One region of the Oceanobacillus longus genome, then DNA from elsewhere that is predicted to be linked to it. Evidence: predicted binding sites of a transcription regulator. Region 1 holds the regulator's gene; the other holds the start of a gene.
The links. The regulator Rex, encoded in region 1, represses fermentation and respiration genes when NADH is low (regulators of the CRP and FNR family bind a similar motif). The targets are predictions, from matches to a motif close to TTGTGAAATATTTCACAA.

Region 1 (4,167 bases):
GTGCTAACTCCTACTAATATAATAATTAATCCATCCGAAAAATGCAAGCAAAGTATGTTTTATTTTTCCATATTTTTAATAATATAAGTAGAGAAGATGATTTTAAAGTAAGACATACGATTATAATTCAGCATGCAAGTTATGTTAGAATGGGGGATATGTAAATGTAGAAGGCTGTTTTCTATAGGGTCGTTGTTTTAGCAACCATTTATAAAATAGCCAAGTAGAAAAAATTTAAAGGAGACGTTCATTTGGCTAGAAGATACTGGTACGTAATTCTCACTTATATTATTGTTCAATTTTCAGGCATACTCGGAGCCCCTTTGCTTTTAAACGTATTTCCGATCTCTGCTTTTGATGCTGTTGTTTATTGGACAATCTTTAGCTTTATTGCTGGTCTTGTTGTAATCCTGTTTATAATGAAACCAGATATGCAAATGCAAAGTGCCCGAAATGCTGCCACTACAGGTACCGTCATTCTTTGGTCTGTGCTTGGTATATTTATGGCTTTATTCGCTCAAGGTATTGCAGCTACAATTGAAATGGAAGTGCTAGGTATAGATCCAGGTTCAGCGAACACGCAACAGATTATGGATATTACCCGTGCCGCTCCATTATTTATGCTAATTCCAGCAATTATTGCACCAATACTGGAAGAATTAATTTTTCGTAAAATCATATTCGGTACTTTTTATAAACGAATGAATTTCTTTTTAGCCGGGCTGCTTTCCGCTCTTATCTTCGGATTCATTCATGGTGAACCGCAGCACATCTTAATTTATGCTTCGATGGGCTTTGTATTCGCATTTCTGTATGTAAAAACGAAGCGGATTCTAGTGCCAATTATCGTTCACGCTGGAATGAATACGATGGTTGTTCTTGCACAGTATTCACTGACTCCAGAGGAAATTCAACAACAACTGGACCAATTACAAACAATTTTCATTGGAGGATAATTAATGGGTAAGTCATTATTAATCAAAGCATTCATATACACACTGATGGGTACGACATTTATTTACATTGCAATTCAAAGTAAAGGCGATACGCTTTGGAATCCGGTTACGCTTATCTTTGCTGCAGTTGCAGCCATGGATTTCTGGGTAGTCTTTAAACTGCTGACACAATATTTTAAGTCTAAAAATAAAAAGGAGTAGAATGATAACATTCTGCTCCTTTTACTTATTCACTGTACATCTTTTAGCATATCGATCCAATCTTCTTTGTTATCTATCTTTTTATCCAATGTCGTATACCGTATAGCAAACAAGTCATTTTCTTTTATGAACACTCTCACAACCTCTTCCTGATCGAACAGTACCTCATCATCAGTTAAAGCGAATTCAATTACTCCTTCCTCTGATGTTTGTTCTAACGTGTTGAATTCTAAGCTATCTGTATGCACTTCGGTAAGATTGTTCTCCATTTCAGAAATGAAATTTTCTATGCCTATCTGATGATTTCCATCCTGGTAATAATGAATGGTTAATAATTCCGTTAAATTACTAAAGTCCTCATGCGATAGAAGATACTCTGCAATCGCTTCCCCATCTGCTTCCTGATAGTTTCCGAGCGTCCACCCACCATCATCAAATGGATTTTTCAGATTGGTAATGTAATCCGTATATTCCCCTTCCATCGTTACTTCTTCAGATAAGACATCTTCATCAAGTGTAATTACTTCTTCGACTTCTGTCTGATAGATTTTCCAATTTCCATTTTCATTTTTTAATACATGTATCCCTGAAGTTTTATTGTTTTGAAATTCGGGTCCTTCCATCTTTATCGTTGTCTGTATAAAAGAAACCCTTGCCTCTTCTTCCGTCCTTTCTTCTACAGAAAGACCGGAAAGCTCCATATCCAACTGATAATGGGATAATTGTTTCATTGTATCTACTCTTTGATTATATACAGGTGACTCACTATGTACCGTTTGCTTATATTCATTTTGGTTTCCATTTCTAAGTGCCTTTACATTATTCTCAATCACTGTAAATAATACCTCGTCTTCAGGGAGATTTTCCTGCAAATCTTCTTCCGTATCTTCCTCCATCTCTGCACGAACGGATTTATCAGACGATTCTTGTATACTTTCATCTTCTGAACATGCTGCAAGTACGAATGAAATAAAAATAAATAAAATAGTGGAAATCCCAAAGCGCCCCAATTTCTTCATAAAAAATTCTCCCATCTTTCATTAGATAATTAGATATACTCCAATTTGCAAAAAAATAAAGCCATCGAAATAATTACATTTCAATAGCATTATTATTATTTATCAAGTGAATAGTGTTTCAGAAAATATACGAGTGCCTGCAATTCGACAGCTAAATCAATATGATGTACGCGAATTGCTTTAGGGACGGTTATCCTCGCAGGTGTAAAATTAAGGATTCCAGTAATCCCCTTCTCTACCAGTTTATTGGCAATTGAATCCGCTTCAATAGCTGGTATGGTTAAGATTGCAACTTTAATATGATTTAATTTTTCATCGAGATCGTCGACATGATAAACGGGTATCCCACCAATATCGGTACCTACTTTTTCACGGTCAGCATCGAAAGCCATCGTAATGCGGATATTATTATTTTTCATAAAATTATAATTTAGGAATGCTGTACCAAGGTTACCTACACCAATTAAAGCCACTTCTGTAACTTCGTTTTGGTCCAAAGTACTTCTAAAAAAACCTAGTAAGTACTCGACATTGTAACCATAACCCTTTTTGCCTAGTGCACCGAAATAGGAGAAGTCTCTTCTGATTGTAGCAGAATCAACTTTTACTGCTTCACTTAATTCTTTGGATGAAACTCTTTTTTTACCTTGCTGATTTAAGTTATTCAGAAAACGATAGTATAGTGGCAAGCGCTTTGCAGTAGCTTGTGGAATTTTATTTTGATCCATTAAACTTTCCTCTTTTCGATCCTATAGTAAATGATATAAACGTATCCTATTCTATTTTAACAGAAATCCAGAAAGAAATCGTGATATTTTTCACAACCTGAGTTGCTTACTTAATTAACTATAAGATACACTATGAAGGATGGGGTGAATATTTATGATATTAATGCAATTAAACGACCTTTCAAAATCCTTCGGTGCAGAAGAAATTTTATCAAATATTAAACTAGAAATAAAAGATAAAGATCGTGTCGCCATTGTAGGTAGAAACGGTGCCGGGAAATCGACATTGTTAAAGATTATGGCTGGTGAATTATCCTATGATGAAGGAGATTTCTTTAAACCGAAAGACCTTACATTCGGCTATCTCTCCCAGCATATGACACTGGAGTCAGGTAAAACCATTTGGGATGAAATGATTGAGGTATTCTCGCATCTAAGGCGTCAGGAAAGCCAGCTTCGTTTGTTGGAAAAGGAAATGGAAAATGCTTCTAATTTAGCAGGGGAAGAATATGAAAAGTTACTTCAAGATTATGATAAACTTCAGCTCGCCTATCAGACTGGTGGAGGGTACACCTATGAATCAGACATAAAAACTGTTCTGACAGGGTTGAATTTCTTTGATTATGATTACAATACACCTATCATGGAGCTAAGCGGTGGTCAAAAGACACGCCTGGCATTGGGGAAACTCTTACTGCAAAAACCGCAACTGTTGATTTTGGATGAACCAACTAACCACCTGGATATCGATACGCTTTCCTGGTTGGAAAATTATTTAGTAAACTATCCTGGTGCCATTGTCATCGTTTCGCATGATCGCTATTTTCTAGACAAGACGGTTTCCATTGTTTATGAAATTGCACGGCACAAAACGAGTAAATATTATGGAAGCTATAGTAAGTATTTGGAGCAAAAGGCTTTAAATTACGAACAGGAATTAAAGGAATTTGAAAAGCAGCAAACAGAAATTAAGAAATTGGAGGACTTCGTACAACGAAATATTGTCCGAGCTTCTACTACAAAAAGAGCGCAAAGCCGGAGAAAGCAGCTCGAAAAAATGGATCGACTTGACCGTCCGCCTGGAGATGAATCTTCAGCATCATTTTCCTTTCAGATTGAAAAAAGAAGCGGAAATGACGTTTTAAAAATAGATCAACTGCGTTTAAGTTATGAAGATGAACAGGAACCTATTTTCTCCGATATTAAATTACATGTAAATCGTGGCGAGCGCATCGCACTCGTAGGGCCAAATGGAGTTGGTAA
Region 2 (4,167 bases), on a different contig from region 1:
ACCAATAACAAATGCCATCGCCATAAAGAAAATCATGACAACACCATGCGTGGTAAATACTTCATTATAATGCTGAGCGTCCAGAAACGCATTTTCAGGTACAGAAGTTTGCAATCGCATCATGACCGCATCTGCGCCACCACGGAAAAGCATAAGAAGTGCAGAAATAATATACATCATACCGATTCGTTTATGGTCTGTGGTAGTTAACCATTCATTCCATAAGTAGCCCCATTTTTTAAAATAAGTGACACCTGCGATAATTGCGATGGTTACGAGAGCGATAGAAACCATTGCGCCATAAATCAACGGGCTTGGATGGGGGACGGCGAATCTATCAAAAAAGTCCATATCTATTTAACTCCTTTCGAGAGTCTTGAAGTTTGTCTGTTTATCGTGAAACGGATTAGTGGTTACTGTGTTCTGATTCTTCACTGCTTGATTGGTCATTATGTTCTTCATGTTCTGTGTTTTCATCTTCAGAATCAGTGGTGGAACCGTGGTTATGTCCACTATTTTCACCTTCAGGGGCAGGTGCGAAATCTAAATGTGTCCCTGTAAATGTCATTTGCCCAAGATGGCCGGGCTCTAATAATTGTTCGAATTCTTCTTCGGTAAGAGGATCAGCAGTTGCATGAATCTCTTCTACCCATGTATCAAATTCTTCCTGTGGCATGGCAGTTACATTAAAGGTGTTTTCTGCAAAACCTTCTCCATTAAAGTTGGCGTTACGTCCCAGATAATCACCTGGAACTTCAGCAACAAGGTTTAATGTGTTTACCATATCTGCCATCGCGTATTTTTGTCCTGCAAGTTGTGGTATCCAGAAACTCGAAATTGTGCCATGGGAATAGAGTTTAAACTCTATTGCCTGGTTGGTAGGGATAAATAGGTAGTTAACCGTTTCGATATCTTGTTCCGGATAACTAAAATGCCATTTCCAGTTGGAAGAAGAGGCATAAATGACCATTGGTTCCTGTTCTTCGTATCCGACTGGTGTGGACTCTACTTCATAGGTCGACATGACAGATACAACAGATAGGAAGGCAACAATCAAAATTGGAATCCCAACGATAATTCCCTCAACAATTGGATTTCCTTCAATGTATGGAGGCTCATAATCATCCGGCTGTTTGGATGCTCTGTATTTCACAAGAACGATGATTAAAAGTGTGATGACGACGATAACAATGAGTGCCATTGAGATAATCGAAATCCATATCACATTGGCTGTGGTTTCAGCCTGTGGCCCTTTAGGATCTAAAACGAGGACAGGCTCACAACCTGTTAAAACGGCGACTATAGTGATCATAAATGTTAATACTGCCCATTTAAACTTCATCTGAATACCCCTTTCTCTTAAACTATATTTATTTTTTAGTGGATAATTACAGAAATGCTCAAAAAACATAACATGTTACATAATAGTGTCGAAAAAATTTAATTTCAATATCATGAGAAATCCTTCACAAAATGTTCATGAAGATTAGTATATTTTATGAAAGGGGGTGTTAATTAATGGAATTTTATTGAGGCTTGTCCATTCGACAAAAAACGGGGAGTGACAGGCACCCCCTTACTGTTGTTTGATTTTTCCGCGGATTTCACCGTCCGGAAATTGAGTAGTATGGACATTCACATATGTTTTACCAGCACTCATGAGATCAACTAATTCCGATAATGGCTTTCCCATTAATGGACCAACAAGATCTTTTGCAGTTAGGATTCCTTCTATTACTTTATTATTTGTACTGGTCCCATGATCAATTGGACCAAATAGAAAAGCGACGATGGGACCATTAATATTTCTTTGTCCTAAATGGATATGTGCCTGTGTCATGTTTCTTAAGTCATGAACAGCCAACCGATAGATAATCTTCTTTTGATCGCTACTCACATGAAACAATGCCAATCCATCAGCGTCTGTACGAACAGGTGGTACTTCCTGTGAACCAGATAATTGGGAAATGAAAAAATAATCGTTATACATGTTTATCCTCCTTTTCATATAGTTTATTTTTGGAAGGACAATCTGCTTGTATTGCTATCTCTACAAATGGCAAATCGTTAAAAAATGGCTAATGACCATGACCAATTAATTATTATTCTCTATAACATCGTTTCCTTTACAGCATTTCGGAATGGGACAGACATCACTTATGATATAATTGGGTGTGGAGGTGATTGTATGGACCCGTTAGAAATTATGTTGAATTTGGATCGCGTAGTTCCCCATTATAAACCTGTCATTAGTGCGGATAATCAAATGGTTGTTGGCTATGAAGTGATTGCGTTCTTTCAGGAAGAAGATGGCAGTATGGAACGGATGGATTGGTTTTTTGATGACTCGACGATCCCTGATGAATTCCGTCTTGAGGTGAATAATTATATCCACCAACAAGCGATTGATCGACTGATGAACGAAGAACAACCTATACATCTGACTATTTATTATGACGCTGATCTATTAATTAAAGACAATGGTGAATCATTATTGTCCATATTGCATTCCAATGGAGAAAAAGGCTTGGATCTGCATCAGATTGTGATTGAAATAAAGGATACATACTTAATCGAACAACTAGATACCCTTCGTAATTTAATAAAATATATGAAAACACTTGGCATTCGAATTTCCCTCCATATGGAACAACCGAATGGAAGTCTTGACAAATTGGCTATCATTCAGCCGAATATCGTGAAAGTAGATGCGGGATTTTTGAAAGATGATTTATTGCCACATTTATATCGTGATGTACATCAGTCCCTTTCCATGCTGTCCCGGAAAATAGGTGCTGCCTTATTATTCAAAGGGATCTCCTCGTATAATCAGTTTAACTATGCATGGAGGAGTGGAGGACAATATTATCAGGGCCGTTACCTGAAAGAACCTCAAGCAGCATTCATTGAAGCAGATTGCTGTCAGCAACTCATTCGAACGAACTTCCATCAATTCGTAAGTTTTGAACGAAGAAAGGTCAAAGCGCAACTAAAACTAATGGAACAGCTTAACCAAAAGTTTAAAACAACGCTAATGGCAATAAATCCGGATAACGCGTACGATGATACTATTCTAAGTGTTGGAAGTGCCTGCAACGAACTTGCTTTTCGGGTGTATATTTGTAATGAAGAAGGGATACAATTGTCCTCGAATGCGGAAAAAAATATAGATGGGGAATGGGAGCTGCTGCAGGAAGGAAGAAATAAAAACTGGAGCTGGCGTCCTTATTTCTTTGAAAATATTATGCGAATGAACGTGGAGAAGAGAGGGTTACTTTCTGATTTATATACAGATATCGAAAAGGACGAACTGATTCGAACATACTCTTATCCAATCACAGATGAATTATATGTTTTTCTAGATGTTCCTTACGCGTATCTGTATGACCAGGAAGGACTGCTTTAGTTTTAAACACACCGCCTTAGAACGTTTATGGAAAGCTTTGGAGCCTCTCTTCAAAGCTTCCACCAACTTCCACATTTTAAGAAGCCCACAAGAATCCTCATCATGATAAACTAATACCATACGAACCTAAAAGATTATTATAAAAATATAAAACTAAAAAAAGGGGAGAAGTTTATGAAATTTTTCCACACAGCAGATTGGCATTTAGGAAAACTTGTGCAAGGAGTCTATATGACGGAGGAACAGCGCTATGTTCTCAAGCAATTTATTAAAGCGGTAGAAGAAGAACAACCAGATGCTGTTATCATTGCAGGTGATTTATATGACCGTGCAGTTCCGCCCATCGAGGCCGTTCATCTTCTAGATGAGGTTCTGGAAACAATTGTATTAAAATTAAAAACTCCTGTTATAGCGGTAGCTGGTAACCATGATAGCCCGAGCAGATTAAACTTTGGGAGCAGCATGATGAGGAATAACGGTTTTCATATTGTTGGAAACTTTACGGGAGACATGAAACCGGTAATCTTGCATGATGAGCATGGGGAAGTTCATTTTCATCTAATTCCGTATTGTGATCCTAGTATCGTGCGCAATGTTTTGGATGATGAAGAGATCCGTTCCCATAATGATGCGACGAAAAAAATTGTGGAGAATATCAGTAAATCCATGGATCCAAATAGCAGACACGTTGCAGTTGGACATGCTTTTGTGACCCCTTTTGGTGAAGAGGAAGAGAATACAAGTGATTCGGAGCGACCACT

Region 2: the regulator Rex is predicted to act here: its motif matches at 1,455-1,472, upstream of qoxA (cytochrome aa3 quinol oxidase subunit II).

The regions. Positions count from the first base shown of each region.
Region 1 covers NZ_JBHSAO010000015.1:32,478-36,644, forward strand. The annotation lists gene ACFOUV_RS16945 (CPBP family intramembrane glutamic endopeptidase) at 252-956, shown strand; gene ACFOUV_RS16950 (YdiK family protein) at 960-1,157, shown strand; gene ACFOUV_RS16955 (hypothetical protein) at 1,187-2,176, opposite strand; gene ACFOUV_RS16960 (redox-sensing transcriptional repressor Rex) at 2,272-2,904, opposite strand; gene ACFOUV_RS16965 (ABC-F family ATP-binding cassette domain-containing protein) at 3,059-4,167, shown strand, end outside.
Region 2 covers NZ_JBHSAO010000001.1:271,260-275,426, forward strand. The annotation lists gene qoxB (cytochrome aa3 quinol oxidase subunit I) at 1-351, opposite strand, end outside; gene qoxA (cytochrome aa3 quinol oxidase subunit II) at 407-1,342, opposite strand; gene ACFOUV_RS01360 (CHRD domain-containing protein) at 1,577-1,990, opposite strand; gene ACFOUV_RS01365 (EAL-associated domain-containing protein) at 2,189-3,406, shown strand; gene ACFOUV_RS01370 (exonuclease SbcCD subunit D) at 3,581-4,167, shown strand, end outside.